Regions from separate parts of the Aliiglaciecola sp. genome, predicted to be linked through region 3. Evidence: predicted binding sites of a transcription regulator. Region 3 holds the regulator's gene; each other region holds the start of a gene.

Region 1 (4,096 bases), on a different contig from region 3:
TACGACGGAAGTTAATATTTGAAATTAGATCAATTAACGCCTCATGAACTTTCAGAGTTTGCTCATTTTTTAGAGCGTCAGTGCGGTATTGTATTAAATGAGCAAAAAGGCTATCTGGTTTATAGTCGCCTTGGTTCATTAGTTCGTCAGGAAAACCTAACGAGCATTTCTGAACTCCTTAATATCATTTATAAAAGCAATTCCAGCAAAATGCGTGAAAAGGTGGTTGACGCAATGACCACTAATGAAACCTTATGGTTTCGTGACAAGTACCCCTTTGAAATTCTAAGTCAAACATTACTAAGCCAGTTTGCTAATGCGAACCGCAAAGTAAGAATTTGGAGCGCTGCCTGTTCTTCTGGACAAGAGCCCTATTCCATAGCGATGTGCATTCATGAATACAAAAGGAAACACCCTAGGGCGTTTCCATATGGAGTGGAGATAGTCGCTACAGATATATCAACCCAAATGCTCGAAAGAGCTAAAACAGGTAAGTTTGATAGTATTTCAATTAGCAGGGGGTTAGCCGAAGAGCGTAAAAACAGGTTTTTTAGGGCCGTAGACAATAACCATATGCAATTGGGCAAAGAGATTGTTTCTATGGTGAATTTCCGTCCTCAGAATCTGTTAAACAGTTATTCTGCCTTGGGACGTTTTGACGTGGTTTTCTGTCGAAATGTGCTTATTTATTTTTCCTTAGACAACAAGCGGAAAATACTGCAACAAATTGCCGCTTGCCTGCAAAACGATGGAGTTTTATTTCTCGGAGCATCAGAATCCATCGCAGGTTTAAACCAACTGTTTAGCTTGGAACGTAATAATCCAGGTATCTTCTATATTAAAAAAAGCATTTAATACAACACCTTACACTTTTCTTCCCCGTCACTTACGAATCTAGATAATTGTCTTGGCATAGCCCTTGCTAAATTTTTCTCAAGCGAGTTTTAAGTTGAGAACAGTATGGCAATTAGTCTTGATAAATTAACCGGGTTTCATAGCCGAGCAATGCAGGTTAGAACCGATACCATGGAAGTAATTTCAGGTAACTTAGCAAACGCTAATACTCCTGGTTACAAAGCGCGTGGCGTTGATTTTCAAAAGGCCATGCAATCGGCCAATCAAGATCGGCAGCAAAATATGACCCGTACTCACGAAAAGCATTTCGAAGGGGCAATGCAGTCTCAAGCAAGTATTGAGTTTCGAGTTCCATTGCAGCCTGATACCGGCGACGGTAATACCGTAGAAGTACAAGCTGAACGTAATGCTTTTTTGGAAAACGGTATGCGTTATCAAGCAAGCATACAATTTTTGAATGGCAAGATTAAAGGTATGAAGAAAGCATTAGCTGGAGGGCAAAGCGGATGAGTTTATTTAGGGTTATGGACATTGCTAGCACTGGCATGAGTGCCGAAAGTGTTCGGTTAAATACAACTGCCAGTAATATTGCCAACGCAAATAGCGTTAGCAGTAGTTATGACGCAACTTACAAGGCTCGCCATCCAGTTTTCGCAGCTGAGATGCAACGAGCGACAGAAGCACAGTCACAAGGCTCAGGTGTGCAAGTACTTGGCATAGTAGAAAGTCAAAAGCCACTACAGATCGAATACAGCCCAGGCCACCCAATGGCAGACAGCAATGGCTATATTTACAAGCCAAATGTGAATGTGGTTGAGGAAATGGCAGACATGATGTCAGCATCAAAATCGTATGAAACTAATGTTCAGTTGGCAGACACTACCAAACGTATATTTAGACGTGTGTTGCAACTTGGTCAGGGTCAATAAATCACTGATTTAGTGAGGAAAGTAACGTGGAAATATCAAAAACAACAGGATTAGACGCTAACCTGTATGTACAAGAAGAAACCGTGCCAATTGATGATGGCAGTAATGAAAGGTTAAGTCAGGAAGACTTTTTCTCTCTACTTACCGAGCAGTTGGCGAATCAAGATCCCACTAAACCTGTGGACAATGATCAGATGGTATCGCAAATGACTAGCTTCAGTATCTCTGAAGGCATAGATTCATTGAATACAAAATTTACTGAGTTTGCTACTAGCATGTCTTCAAATCAAGCGCTGCAAGCATCAAGCCTTATAGGTCAAGATGTTTTATTGCAAGGTAATGTTGGACATTTGAGTGATACCAGTACCGGGGTGACCGGCGTGGTGATAACCGATCAAACTACTCAAGATTTACAAATTACCATTGAGTCTGCATCCGGTGAGTTAATTAAAACTATAGATGCGGGTACCCAGTCAGCTGGAAATATTGAGTTTACATGGGATGGTAAAGATGCAAACGGCAATGATTTGCCAGCTGGCAATTACGCTGTTTATGCACAAGGTTCGCAAAACGGGGAATCAATAACTTTACCCACTGCAGTCAACAGACATGTGGATAGCGTCAGCTTTGCGAGTAACAATCAAGGTGTCATTTTAAATTTGGATGGCGAAACAAGTGTCAATTTGAGTGATGTCATTCAAATCGGTGGTTAATTAAAAATGTTAGCCCTTTAGTTTAGGAGAGAATAAACGATGTCTTTTAACATAGCATTAAGCGGTGTTTCAGCTGCTCAAAAAGATCTAGATGTCACTGCAAATAACATTGCAAACGTAAATACTGTTGGTTTTAAAGAATCGCGAGCTGAATTCGGTGACGTCTATGCTTCGTCGCTATTGGCAGCCGGAAATACAAAAGTTGGCGACGGTGTTCTAACCCAAGATGTTGCTCAGCAATTTTCTCAAGGTAGTCTTCAGTTTACCAATACTGCACTGGACCTGGCGATTACTGGAAATGGTTTTTTTGCCACTACTCCTGAAATAACTTCTCGTGATTTCTCATTTACTCGAGCAGGGCAGTTCAAGCTTGATCAAGATAACTTTGTGGTTAATTCTAACGGTGATAACTTAATGGGCTTTCCAGTCAACGCTGATGGTACGTCTTCATCTGTGGCGTTGAGCACAACTGTTCCGGTGAGAATTCCAGACTCTTCAGGCTCACCACAACAAACCACCGAAGTTGCCCCTCGCTTTAATTTACCAGCAGGTGATGATGCTAAAGATATAACACTTTTTGATCCGGACGATCCACTTACGTATAACGCAGCTACGTCTATTACTGTTTATGACTCGCTTGGTGATAGCCATGTCATGACCTATTATTTTATGAAAGATTCTGCAGCAACCAATGAATGGGTAGTTGTTAACTATGTTGATGACACTGCTATTGATACCGCAGGTGATACTGAAAATGTAGCTGGTACAGATCCGAATAACATTGCAGGTTCAGTATCCTTAGGAGCTGATGCGGTCTCTGGATTTAGAATGCAGTTTAGTAGCGGCGGTGATTTTATTGGTATTCAAAATGGTGATGGTACTCCTGTTGCCACCGGCGATGTGACGACTGTTCAGTTAGGTAACCCGCCGTTGACAAACGGTTCTGATGCAACTCAGACGATTACAACAAACTTCGCACTTGAAGTTGGTAGTGCAACGGCAGATGAACCGACACAGTTTGCGTCTTCTTTTGAAGTAACCTCATTAGAACAAGATGGACTTGCTGTAGGTCGACTTACCGGAATTGATATCGGTCCAGATGGGTTGGTTCGTGCTACATTCTCAAATGGTACCTCAGAACCTGTTGTCCGTGTTGCTCTGGCTCGTTTTGCTAACGAACAAGGGTTGACGCAACAAAGTAGTACCCAATGGAAAGAGAGTATTTTATCTGGAGAAGCCCTTGCTGGTGAAGCGACTACGGGTACCTTTGGAGATATAAATTCCTCAGCACTTGAACAAGCGAATGTGAATTTGACCACGGAGTTGATTGATATGATTATTGCTCAACGTAACTTCCAAGCTAACTCACGGGCCCTTGAGGTAAATAACCAACTTAACCAAACTATCTTAAATATCCGATAACTTGGTTTGAGATATACAATACCGCTCCAATAAGAGCGGTATTTTTTTGTTTAATTTCAACTAGATACCCACTAACCATATACATCTAAGAAATCAAGCTCGTTTAATTCCTATTTTTTGTTCCGATGGCATCTTTATTGCAACTCTTTAGGTTACGTTAACCAGAGTCAATAAGTT
Region 2 (4,096 bases), on a different contig from region 3:
TCGATATCAATATACCCGCACAATATTTTGTGATGCTAGGCGCGGCTATTGAAACTTTTATGTTGGCCTTTGTTTTAGTCATCTCATATACCATTCAACGCGACGAGCAGTATCAAAATCAAGAGCTTGCTTTACTTGAAGAGCGAATGGCTAGAGAAGCCCAAGAAAAAGCCCTCAAGTTAAAAGAAGAAGCACAAGAGAGTTTAGAATACAGCGTGCAAGAGCGAACACTTGAGTTGGAAATTGCTTTACGAGAATTATCCGAAACAAATAATGAATTAGAGCAGCAAACACGAACCGATAGTCTTACAGGGATCCGCAATCGCAAACATTTTGATAAAAAATTCCAGGCCGAAGCTCGTCGATGCCGACGTGAACGCTCAGATTTATCGTTGATTATGTTAGACATCGATCATTTTAAGAATGTTAATGATACTTATGGGCACGTTGCTGGTGATGAGGTCATTAAACATGTGGCAAAAGTGCTGAAACAGAACTTAAAACGTACCACCGATGATGCTTGTCGTTACGGTGGCGAAGAGTTTGCTCTTATTTTGCCCAATACAGATTTCGATGGCGCTAGATCTTTAGGTGAGAAGCTCAGAGAAATCATTGAAAATACGGTCACTGAAGTTGATGGTCTACAACTTAAAGTGACTATTAGTGTTGGTGTTGCTTCTACTGTTGTAAGCGGAGTAGATGATGAAAAAAGTCTACTAGAAAGTGCGGATAAAGCCTTGTATCAAGCCAAACGTGATGGCCGAAATAGGGTCAGAAGTATACATCTACATCCCCGTGATATCGTTTGAAATTTGCAAAGTTGAAAAATTAAAGAGGTAGAGGTTTTTATGTTCGAACAAAAGTTTCCTGCTAATCGTATGAGAAGAATGCGCAGACACGAATTTACCCGTGAGATGATGGCAGAGAATACCTTATCAGTGAAGGATCTCATTTACCCTATGTTTGTTGTCGAGGGAACACAACAACGAGTGCCTGTTCCATCTATGCCTGGTGTTGAGCGTTTATCAATAGACTTATTGGTAGAGGAAGCCAAAGAGCTAGTCGAGCTTGGCATACCAGCCATTGCTATTTTTCCGGTAACGCCCCTGGAAATAAAGACGGAATGTGCGAGTGAAGCATTTAATCCACAAGGCTTAGCGCAGCGAGCGGTTAGAGCAATTAAGCAGAATGCGCCAGATATTGCAGTGTTGACGGATGTGGCACTTGACCCATTTACTTCCCATGGGCAAGACGGCTTACTCGATGAAACTGGGTATGTATTAAATGATGAAACCTGTGAAGTATTGGTTAAACAAGCGTTATCCCACGCTGAAGCAGGCGCAGATATAGTTGCTCCTTCTGATATGATGGATGGACGTATTGGTATCATTCGTCAAGCGTTAGAAGAGCATGGCTACATCAATACCTGCATCATGGCTTATTCAGCAAAATACGCTTCTAATTACTATGGCCCGTTTCGTGATGCTGTCGGTTCTGCCGGTAACATAAAGGGCGGAAATAAGCATAGTTACCAAATGGATCCCGCCAACTCTGACGAAGCTTTACATGAAATTGGCCTTGATCTAAAAGAAGGTGCGGATATGGTTATGGTTAAACCTGGTATGCCTTACTTAGATATCGTACGACGCTGTAAAGATACCTTTCAAGTCCCTACTTTTGCCTATCAAGTCAGTGGTGAGTATGCCATGCATAAAGCGGCATTTGATAACGGTTGGCTAAATGAAGAAGCGGTTATCATGGAATCCTTACTGGCATTTAAACGGGCAGGAGCAAACGGTATATTAACTTATTTTGCCAAACAAGCAGCACAAATACTGGCGAGATAACTTTTTGTTAATGTCCCACCTAGCTTACTATCCTATAGTGAACATTACAGACATCGAATAACAAAAATGCGTGGCCAAGCATAGTTAACGTTAATTGTGCTTGGCTTATATCTACTCACCTCTTTTCTAAACTTTAGCTTTATCAGACATTCCTCTTTACTAATTTTAGTCAAACCCAACTAAGTACAGATTCATCACATAACAAATGTGAAAAAGTTTCTATCGCTAGTGTACTTTTTGCAAATAAACCCCGAAGGCGATTTAACTCAAATCATCCGGAATTGTATTATGTCTATATATATCAGTATCTTATGTTTTTATTTTTAGTTGGCATGTAAAACGCATTACAAATATCGAACACAAACAAAAGGAGAATATTATGTTGAGCTGGGCACTAACATTTTTAGTTATAGCAATTATCGCAGCTGTATTTGGTTTTGGTGGAATAGCTGGTACCGCAGCCGGAATCGCGAAAATTATCTTTTTTGTATTCGTAGTTTTACTTGTGATTTCACTAATAGCGAATGCACTACGTGGCAAAGGTCCGAAAGTCTAGCGAACTTTGCTAACACCACTTATTTAGATTTAAAACAATATTAAAGTAACGGAGAAACACATGAAAAATTTTAAACATACCCTTCAAATACTATTAGTTGCTGGTTCAGTATTTGCACTAGCTGCATGTGAGCAAGGTCCTGCAGAGGACGCTGGCGAAAGTGTTGATGAAATGGTTACCGATGCAGGTAACGCCCTTGAGGATGCTTGTGAAGATGTGAAAGAAGGCGTAAAAGCTGAAGATCAAGACTGTTAATCTACTCAAGATTAATAACATCCAAGCAAACTAAAAGGGCTCTTAGAGCCCTTTTGTACTTTAAACGAGGTGACTTATGGACTTTAAATTAATAATTATCGCTTTAGTAGTTAGTGTTGGTTTTTTTGTAACATCAACGGGACTTGCTGGTGGAAGCCCAATTTATACGTTCTTAGCTTCTTTTGGCTTATTTATGATTATACTAGTCATTAGTATGCTGCTTTTTGCCAAGAAAAAATCGAAAAAATAAACTGACGTATAAGCCTTCCTTGCAGCTTAAAGGCAAGGCTGACGCTTTCACAATACAGTGGAATTGGTTTGATAAAAGGAACTATTAATGAAAAACCTAGCCAGTCTAGACAAGCTTTTTGATTCAATAAAAACTAGTTTCTGGTTCGTTCCACTATTAATGGTTATTACTTCCATTTTTTCAGCTTGGTTAATGGTCTGGATTGATCATGCTCAAGCCTGGGGAAAGTTAGATTGGCTTCCCTTTTTATACGAAACCGAGCAAAGCACCTTGCTTTCCTTACTCAACACCATCGCCGCTTCAATGATAACGGTTACCAGTATCGCCTTTTCTATAACAATTGTTACCTTAACCTTAGCTTCATCTCAATTCGGTCCGCGCTTAATTCGTAATTTTATGGACGACAGAGGGACTCAAGTGGTCTTGGGAACCTTTATATCAATATTTTCATACTGTCTGGTGCTAATTTATTCCATGAGCTTAGATTCAAATCAGGGCATCAAAATGGGTTTGGCTATTATTTGGTGTCTGTTAGCGACATTATTTAGTGTTTTTGTCCTTATCTATTTTATTCATCATGTTTCACGCTCAATTCAAGCTGATAACGTCATTAACGAGCTTTGCGACGAAATTAACCATTCCCTTGAGCCTCTATTCTGTGCTGAGACTACACCTAAATTAGGTAAAGAGGTGGGAAAAACGTTTTCTTATACTTTGACAATACTCGCTGAGCAAAGTGGTTATTTACAGCTGTTGAGTAATGATAAATTGCTGGAAATTGCCAGCAAACATGATCTTTTTATTGAGTTTAAATGGCGACCTGGTCATTTGATCAATGAAGGAGCTGAACTAGCGACTTTGAAAAGTTTAAAACCTATCCAAGATGGATTATCTAGCCTTGTAAATCAAAGTTGTGTCATCGGCAGTAATCGAACACCGATTCAAGATCCCGAGTATGCAATACATCAAATGGTAGAAATTGCCGTGCGTGCTCTGTCTCCTGGGGTTAATGATCCCTATACGGCGATTACTTGCGTTGATAAGTTATGTGTAGTGCTTTGCAATATATCAAAACAAGAATTACATTCAGGGGAATACTACGATCAAGATGGTATTTTGAGGTTACGCCGAAATCCCTATGATTTTGAGGGGGTAGCTAATTCTGCGTTTGATCAGATTCGCCAGTAT
Region 3 (4,096 bases):
CTTTGTGGCTATAGTGGCTAAGGTTTGCAGGTGTCCAGCGGCTTTATCTTCTGGTACTAAAATAGCGAAAAATATATCTACTGGACAATTATCGACTGCGTCAAAATTGATGGACGGATCACTGGTAATTAATATTGCGACTACGTCTTTTAACCCAGCTAATCTACCGTGGGGCAGCGCAATACCATTGCCGATTCCTGTACTACCCATTTTTTCGCGACTGACTAAACTATTCAAAATGGTAGTTTGATCAATACCGTCAATCTTTTCTGCCGCTATTAGGCTGATAGTTTCAAGAATTCGTTTTTTGCTTGTCCCCTGAACTGCACAACTTGTGCAGTCAGAGGAAAGGATGTCTTTAATTTCCATTAAATAATCTAATATATGTTAATGACGTTTAATCTTTTCCTTGTGCTTGATCACCTGTCGATCAAGCTTATCTATTAATCCGTCAATGGCTGCGTACATATCGTTATGTTCTGAGGTTGCAAAAACTTCGCCTCCGCTAAGATGAACTGTCGCTTCAGCTTTTTGATTAAGCTTTTCGACATTGAGAATGACATGGACATTGTTGATGTGATCAAAATGCCTTTCTAACTTTGTAAATTTAGTGTCTACATAATCTCGCAATGAATCTGTAATTTCTACATGATGGCCAGTAAGGTTAATTTGCATATTAGCGTATTCCTTCTGTTAACGAGCCTACAGCAGGCTCTTGCGTTGGTTAGACGGTGGGATCGATAAAGACTCCCGGTATTTTGCTATTGTTCTACGGGCAACCTGTATACCTTGGTCAGCCAATAGATCAGCAATCTTACTATCGCTAAGTGGCTTAGTTGGAAGCTCTGCAGCGACAAGTTTTTTAATTAGTGCGCGAATTGCCGTTGAAGAACACTCTCCGCCAGAGTCTGTGGCAACATGGCTGGAGAAAAAGTACTTCAGTTCGTAAATTCCTCTTGGTGTATGCATATATTTTTGTGTAGTAACACGGGAAATAGTTGATTCATGCATATCCACCATTTCTGCGACATCATTTAACACCATTGGTTTCATCATTTCCGGACCATGCTCGAAAAATCCGACTTGTTGCTGAACAATACAATTGGCTACTTTGAGCAATGTATCGTTTCGGCTTTCAAGGCTTTTAATAAACCACTTGGCTTCTTGCATATGTGAACGAATGAACTGACTGTCGCTGGTATTTTTAGCATTGCGGCTCATAGCTGCATATTGCTGATTAACATTTAGCTTAGGCAAACTGTCGGGATTTAACTCTACTTGCCAGCGGCCATTCTTTTTCATTACAGAAACATCAGGAATCACGTATTCGGATTCACCAATTATTAGGGCGCTGCCTGGGCGAGGGTTTAATGTTTGCAACAAACGCATTGCTTCGCGTAATTCGTCTTCTTTTAAACGAGTTTTGCGCATTAACGTGCGGTAATCTTTGCTACCTAAAAGGTCTGCATATTCACTAATTAATAATTTAGCTTCATTTAACCAAGGTGTATCTGGGGCAAATTGATTCATTTGTACCATCAAACACTCTTGAGGATTTCGAGAGCCAGAACCGATAGGATCGAACATTTGAATGCGTTTTAGAACACACTCAACTTCATCCAGTTCAACCTCTTCGTGATCGAGACTCGCGAGCACTTCTTCAGTACTAATGGTTAAATATCCAGATTCATCGATTGAGTCGATGATGGCAATGGCAATAGCGGTATCTACTTCGGAAAAGGGGGTTAAGCGCATTTGCCATAACAAATGATCTTGTATATTTTCGCTGGTTTCACCTTGGAAAATTTGATCATCATCACCACCGCTGCCACCACTAATTGATGCGGGTGCTGAAGATGCACTGATATATTCATCCCAAGTGCTATCTATGGGTAATTCGTCCGGAATATCTGCTTTTTCTAATGCCTCGTTTGTATCCATTGAGTCAGAACTGGCGGATACGGTTTCTTCCGTGAATTTATCATTACTATCTGCTAATGCGGAATCTCCTGTGGGGATGTCCGAACCATCCTCTACTTCTAAAAGCGGGTTGGATTCTAAAGCTTCTTGTATTTCCTGTTGTAAATCCAGCGTTGACAACTGCAATAGACGGATAGCCTGTTGCAATTGAGGCGTCATTGTTAGTTGCTGGCTGAATTTTAATTGTAACGAGGGTTTCATTTAGTTTTTATATTCTTACTTGTTTAGCCACAAAGCTTTGGTTAAAAACAACATACCTGTACTATAGCTTGAATTGCTCGCCAAGGTATACATCTCTGACTTGTTGATTATTTAAAACTTCTTCTGCAGTTCCAGAAGCTATCAATTCACCATGACTCACAATATACGCTTTTTCACACACGTCTAGGGTTTCACGTACATTATGGTCAGTTATTAATACTCCAATACCTCTATCGCGCAGGTGTTGAATTATTTTTTTTATATCATTTACAGAAATTGGATCGACACCTGCAAAAGGTTCATCTAATAAAATAAATTCGGGTGCGGCGGCCAAGGCCCGTGCTATTTCGACTCTTCTGCGTTCTCCGCCAGATAAACTCATTCCTAGGCTATTACGGATATGATTTATATTAAACTCGTCGAGTAATGCATCTGCTTGTTCTTCTCGTTGATCTGAGCTCAATTCTTTTCGGGTTTGTAGAATTGCCATGATATTTTGGTAAACAGTTAGTTTACGAAATATAGACGATTCTTGAGGAAGATACCCAATTCCTTTTCTAGCTCGAATGTGCATAGGCTGTAAAGTTAATGCTGTTTGATCAATATAAATATCGCCCTTATCTAAAGGTACAAGCCCTACAATCATATAAAAAGTCGTTGTTTTGCCTGCACCATTGGGGCCCAACAAACCAACAATCTGCCCTGTAGACACTTCTAAACTAACATCTCGAACTACTTGTCGAGATTTGTATGATTTAGCTAGGTTAGTCGCTTTTAACGTTGCCATTAAGGTTGCTCGTCCTGCTGCTTGTCAGTGCCTTGATGTTCTATATCATTCGATTTTTCGTCTGCATCTTCTTCCTGACGTTTACGGATACTCTCAGGTTGAAAAATAGCGGTTACTCCGCCCTCTGCATTACTGTTGCTTTCAGCTATTAATTGTTCCAATTCCATATTGAATTGGATGGATTCACCTTTAACAAGGCTGCTATCCTGATTCAATTCAGCTGAGCCATTTAGTGTTAATGTTCGATTGGAAACTTCGTATTTTATTTCATTAGCCGCAGCGCTGATCTTACTTCCGTCATCAAGGGTTTGGCTATACTTTGCCGGTTTACCTCGGGCAATAAATACTTCTTTACCTTCACCCAAGCCGGCGATGACTTCAACTTCATCGGCTAAAATTTCAAGGGAGCCTTGGGTAATTTTTACGTCTTTTCTAAAAATAGAGGTTTTGGTTTTGCCATCAAAGAAGTTTGACTTAGAGTCAACTTTGATAGGTAAATTAAAGTCGTTTTCACCGGCGCTAACAGCGGCGCTGAACACTAAGCTGATGATTAAAGCGCTAACGAGGCGCATATTGAGTTTGCACATGATTTTTAAGTTCATATTCCTGCGTAGTTAAATTTGCTACAAAGCCATTACTTTTAACAATAAAATCTTTTCCGTTAATCTCAACCGGTTCATCAGACATCATTGTTTTGTCTACTAAATTAATTTCTAAAAATTGTGTTTTAATTGTTTGCACAAATCCCGAATCATCTAAGCTTGTAATCTCTACGTCAGTTTCTAATTGAATGCGATTGTCCTCATAAAGTGTGCCCTCTTCAGCTTCAACATGCCAAGGGTTTTGTTCATCGGATACATAGATGGTGTATTTGGGGTGGCTAAACAAGGTGAAACCTAGAATTTGATAATGTTCCATTTTAAGGGCGAAAACTTCGTGGTTCACTTCGCCATTTTCATTATAAAGAGTACTGCGCATATTGCTCGCTTGATAATTGGGCTGCCAAGAATCTTCACTAGGAGCATTGGTTTGTTCCGTATCCGAACCTATCCACCCTGGCACATATATCATCAAGATTAGCACAAACAAAATGCCAATGCTTAGGGTGATTCGATTCATACGCTGCTA
Region 4 (4,096 bases), on a different contig from region 3:
TCGGCATGCAAGTGATAACCGAAAATGGTTATGATTTGGGTGTAGTGAAAGAACTGTTCGAAACCGGTGCTAACGATGTCATGTTAGTAAAAGCCAATTCGAATGATGCTTTTGGTCAAAAAGAACGCATGTTGCCATTCCTGCGGGAGCAGGTTATTAAAGTGGTTGATATGCAGGCGAAAACAATCAAGGTTGATTGGGATCCCGGGTTTTAAATGAACCCACTAATGACAGAGCAAGGGGATAACTCTTGCGAACTTCGTTGGTTTGGTGTGGTGAGTCTGTTTCCAGAAATGTTTAACAGCTTTACACAGCAAGGAGTAACAGGACGAGCGGTGAAAAACCGATTGTTGCGAGTAGATTTTTTTAATCCAAGGGATTTTACTCAAGACAAGCATCGTACTGTTGATGACCGCCCTTATGGTGGTGGCCCAGGAATGCTGATGATGGTTCAGCCATTAACAGACGCAATACACGCTGCCAAGAAAGCAGCGGGTAAACCAACTAAGGTGATTTACCTTTCACCTCAGGGAAAGAAGTTAGACCAAGCCGGTGTGAAGGCATTGTCTGAAAATGACAGCCTGATATTTGTCGCCGGTCGTTATGAAGGTATCGACGAGCGAGTCATACAGTCACAAGTCGACGAAGAATGGTCGATTGGTGATTATGTGTTAAGCGGTGGAGAGCTTCCTGCGATGGTGCTAATGGACGCGATTTCGCGCTTTGTGCCGGGTGTGTTAGGGCATGAACAATCAGCAGAACAAGATTCGTTCACTGATGGTTTATTAGATTGTCCTCATTACACTCGACCAGAGAGTTTAGATGGTCGTAACGTTCCTGAAGTGTTGTTAAGTGGAAATCACCAAAAAATCAGGCAGTGGCGGTTACAACAGTCGCTAGGTAGAACCTGGCTACGACGCCCTGAATTGTTAAATGACCTAGCTCTGACTGAGGAGCAAAAACGTTTATTGGAAGCATTCCAAAAATCGTTTTCGCAGCAAGATGACAGTTAATCTAGGATGAGAGGATATGATGAGCAAAATCAATCAAGATATCATCAAGAAAATTGAACAAGAACAGTTAAAAACTGATCTTCCGTCCTTCGGGCCGGGTGACACAGTTGTTGTTAAAGTACGAGTTAAAGAAGGCGACAAAGAGCGTCTTCAGGCTTACGAAGGCGTTGTAATCGCTAAGCGTAACCGTGGCCTACACTCTGCATTCACTGTACGTAAGATCTCTAACGGCGAAGGCGTTGAACGTGTTTTTCAAACACACAGCCCTGCAGTTTCTTCTATTGAAGTTAAACGTCGTGGTGCGGTACGTCGAGCTAAGCTTTATTATCTTCGTGAGCGTTCAGGTAAATCTGCACGTATCAGAGAAAAGCTTAACTAAGATTTTAATTAATGCGTTATTGTTAACTTGTGAAAACCCGCGAAAGCGGGTTTTTTTATGGCAGTAATAAAGTTGTGCGCAGGGAAAAAATTCACTCGCCAGGTGTCAGAATACTTAACAGTTAGTATGTTTTTTATACAACTCGTGATGTAACCTATTGTAAAATAAATGTTTTAAATTTGGCTTGTTAAATGCTTTAAATTTTCTGGCGTAGCTGTGAAGTATCTAGTGCTACTTTTTAAAATATGCTTTTTAAGGAACATTCCATGTTGAAAAAGATAAGAAGTTTAGCACTAGTTGGTGCTTTAACTACGAGTTTTGGGGCTTTTTCTGCTCCTATAACATATATAGGTGCAGATGATGCGGTTTCTTCTTTTGGAGAAATGATTAATGCACAAGCGGCGGCGTCTGATTTTTTTGATGTTACCGGCGCTATAGATGTCTTTGACTTTGAATCTGCTATTCCTGCAAATTTAACCATAACCGGCGGTTCAACAGTGAGCTCTAGTTGTGGTGCTGTATGCGGTTTTAATACCACAGTTGGTGGTTCGTTCTGGCGCAATGTTAACGCTGGCTCAGTATCCTTCACTTTTACCGATCCGGTAGATGCATTTGGATTTTATGTAAATGGTCTACAAACCGACTTAGTACCTCAACAGACAATAGAATATGTTGATGGCTCTTTAGTCCAACAAATTATTGATATGCCTTCAGCAATTGAAGGTGGTGGTGCGTTTCTGGGCTTTGTAGATTTTGGTCAACTAATTTCAAGTGTTACCTTTAATGCAACCAATGATATTTTAGGGTTTGATGATCTGTATTTTGGCCGTTCAGCCACTAACCCTGGAGATCCAACTGCAGTCCCAGCTCCTGCTACTTTATTTTTATTTGGTACAGGTCTATTGAGTTTAGGATTATTGCGTCGTAATCGTAAGTAGTTATCTACTAATAACCTAAGTCAAATAACTCAAGCCCGATAAAACTATTTATTGGGCTTTTTCATTATAACGCTTCTCCTATAATTTCAAATCAAACTGTAACAAGTACTCAGTCATAATTTCAAATCTGTTCAGGCAAGCTTCAGCTTTTTCCGGTTAAAATTTTAATTATCTGATATACATCAATATTTATAAAATAAATCAATTTATAATGACCTTGGTATAGATTCTGCTTATTCACTTTACTTAAAGAACCCTATTTAAACAGAACATTAATCTCGACAATCTCAATGTAAAAAATTGGCATTTAAGTTGAAAAATTATTTAGTATTTTCACCACTGGAGAAAAGAATGAAAAAGACACTTTTAGCAATAACCTTTTCAAGTTTGATTATCACTGGGTGTGCGTCCAACGCAAATAATGCTCAGAAGGGCGCAGGAATAGGTGCTGTGTTAGGCGCGCTAGCCGGGAAAGGCACTGGCGATAATGACAAAAGTCGTTACGTATGGGGAGCTGCCCTTGGCGCATTGGCTGGTGGTGCAATTGGTAATTACATGGATAATCAGGAAGAAGAGTTCCGTGATGAGTTGGCACAAAGCGGAGTTGAAGTGTATCGAGAAGGTGACAGTATCCGTTTAGCGATCCCAGGGAATATAACCTTTCAAACTGGCAAGGCCTCTATAGTGACTGATTTTTACCCGGTATTGAATGACGTTGCTAAAGTCATCAACCGTTACGAAAAAACCCGTTTGAGTGTTGAAGGTCACACTGACTCAGTGGGCGATGCCGCCTACAATCAACAATTATCGATACAACGAGCTAATAGCGTTGCCGCTTACTTAGAATCAAATGGTGTGGCTACCAGTCGTTTACAGACATTAGGTTTTGGTGAGTCTCAACCCATTGCTACTAACGACACGGCTAGTGGTCGTCAACAAAATCGCCGAGTGGAATTACGGATTATACCTGTGCAATAATAAGCGGATCTCCATAGTCATGGCAATTTAAGCTTTTATTTGCTTGTTTACACTGCTCCAGATACAAAAACGGTTTCTTTTGAAACCGTTTTTGTATCTGGAGCAAACGTAAGTAGACTTTATATCACTGGAACCTTTAACACTAAATAATGTATTTACACAAAGATTGGCGAGTACTGACCGTTGGCGATGGGGATTTATCGTTTTCCTGGTCTATTTTTAAGGATTTAGCGGTGACACAGTTGACTGCGTCTGTGTTAGACGACAGAGACACTTTAGCCGCTAAATATAATCAAAATCAAATGGCCAGCTTAAATGCCAATGGTGTGAAGGTTTTTCATGGATTGGATATTTGCGATAAAGACTGTTTTCCCGCAAGTCTATCCAATGCTTTTGATTTGGTAATCTTTCAATTTCCTTTAATTCCCGCTTTTAGCAGTAAAGCTGAGTTTGAATCTAAGGGAAAGTTACATAAAAATACCTTAAATCGATTACTTATCTGGCGTTTTTTACAACATAGCTTTGATTACTTTCTCGATCCAAAGGGAAAGCAATTGGCTTATGTAACCTCTAAAGATGTGAAACCTTATTCTCATTGGAATATTGAAAATTTAACTCCCAATCCACAACAAATGGGGTTTAAAGGCTGGATGGAATTTCAGCAATCCGACTTCCCAAGTTATCAACTACGTAACGTGGATCGGGATAAAGTACTTAAGTCCACCGCGAGCAAAACCTATGTATGGGGAAATAACCACTGTGATTATGCCGAGCTTAATTTAACCCCC

Evidence for each region. Region 3 encodes sigma-54, which starts transcription at its own class of promoters, with help from an activator protein. Its sites were predicted from a motif close to GTTGGCACGNNNNTNGNNT; they were not measured.
Region 1: flgB (flagellar basal body rod protein FlgB) is a predicted target of sigma-54. The motif match lies at 907-925, and genes of this name have one in related genera.
Region 2: ABJV04_RS09390 (DUF1328 domain-containing protein) is a predicted target of sigma-54. The motif match lies at 2,174-2,192, and genes of this name have one in related genera.
Region 4: ABJV04_RS18400 (PEP-CTERM sorting domain-containing protein) is a predicted target of sigma-54. The motif match lies at 1,571-1,589, and genes of this name have one in related genera.

What each region holds. Positions count from the first base shown of each region.
Region 1 covers NZ_JBDWYG010000033.1:218,017-222,112, forward strand. The annotation lists gene ABJV04_RS08150 (protein-glutamate O-methyltransferase CheR) at 19-855, shown strand; gene flgB (flagellar basal body rod protein FlgB) at 961-1,365, shown strand; gene flgC (flagellar basal body rod protein FlgC) at 1,362-1,784, shown strand; gene ABJV04_RS08165 (flagellar hook assembly protein FlgD) at 1,811-2,497, shown strand; gene flgE (flagellar hook protein FlgE) at 2,537-3,919, shown strand.
Region 2 covers NZ_JBDWYG010000038.1:51,883-55,978, forward strand. The annotation lists gene ABJV04_RS09380 (diguanylate cyclase) at 1-809, shown strand, start outside; gene hemB (porphobilinogen synthase) at 849-1,847, shown strand; gene ABJV04_RS09390 (DUF1328 domain-containing protein) at 2,227-2,403, shown strand; gene ABJV04_RS09395 (hypothetical protein) at 2,464-2,658, shown strand; gene ABJV04_RS09400 (hypothetical protein) at 2,735-2,908, shown strand; gene ABJV04_RS09405 (DUF2254 domain-containing protein) at 2,996-4,096, shown strand, end outside.
Region 3 covers NZ_JBDWYG010000037.1:52,175-56,270, reverse strand. The annotation lists gene ABJV04_RS08865 (PTS sugar transporter subunit IIA) at 1-369, opposite strand, end outside; gene hpf (ribosome hibernation promoting factor) at 388-675, opposite strand; gene ABJV04_RS08855 (RNA polymerase factor sigma-54) at 703-2,181, opposite strand; gene lptB (LPS export ABC transporter ATP-binding protein) at 2,243-2,968, opposite strand; gene lptA (lipopolysaccharide transport periplasmic protein LptA) at 2,968-3,540, opposite strand; gene lptC (LPS export ABC transporter periplasmic protein LptC) at 3,527-4,087, opposite strand; gene kdsC (3-deoxy-manno-octulosonate-8-phosphatase KdsC) at 4,084-4,096, opposite strand, start outside.
Region 4 covers NZ_JBDWYG010000068.1:11,871-15,966, forward strand. The annotation lists gene rimM (ribosome maturation factor RimM) at 1-215, shown strand, start outside; gene trmD (tRNA (guanosine(37)-N1)-methyltransferase TrmD) at 216-1,013, shown strand; gene rplS (50S ribosomal protein L19) at 1,033-1,392, shown strand; gene ABJV04_RS18400 (PEP-CTERM sorting domain-containing protein) at 1,659-2,330, shown strand; gene ABJV04_RS18405 (OmpA family protein) at 2,682-3,308, shown strand; gene ABJV04_RS18410 (class I SAM-dependent methyltransferase) at 3,458-4,096, shown strand, end outside.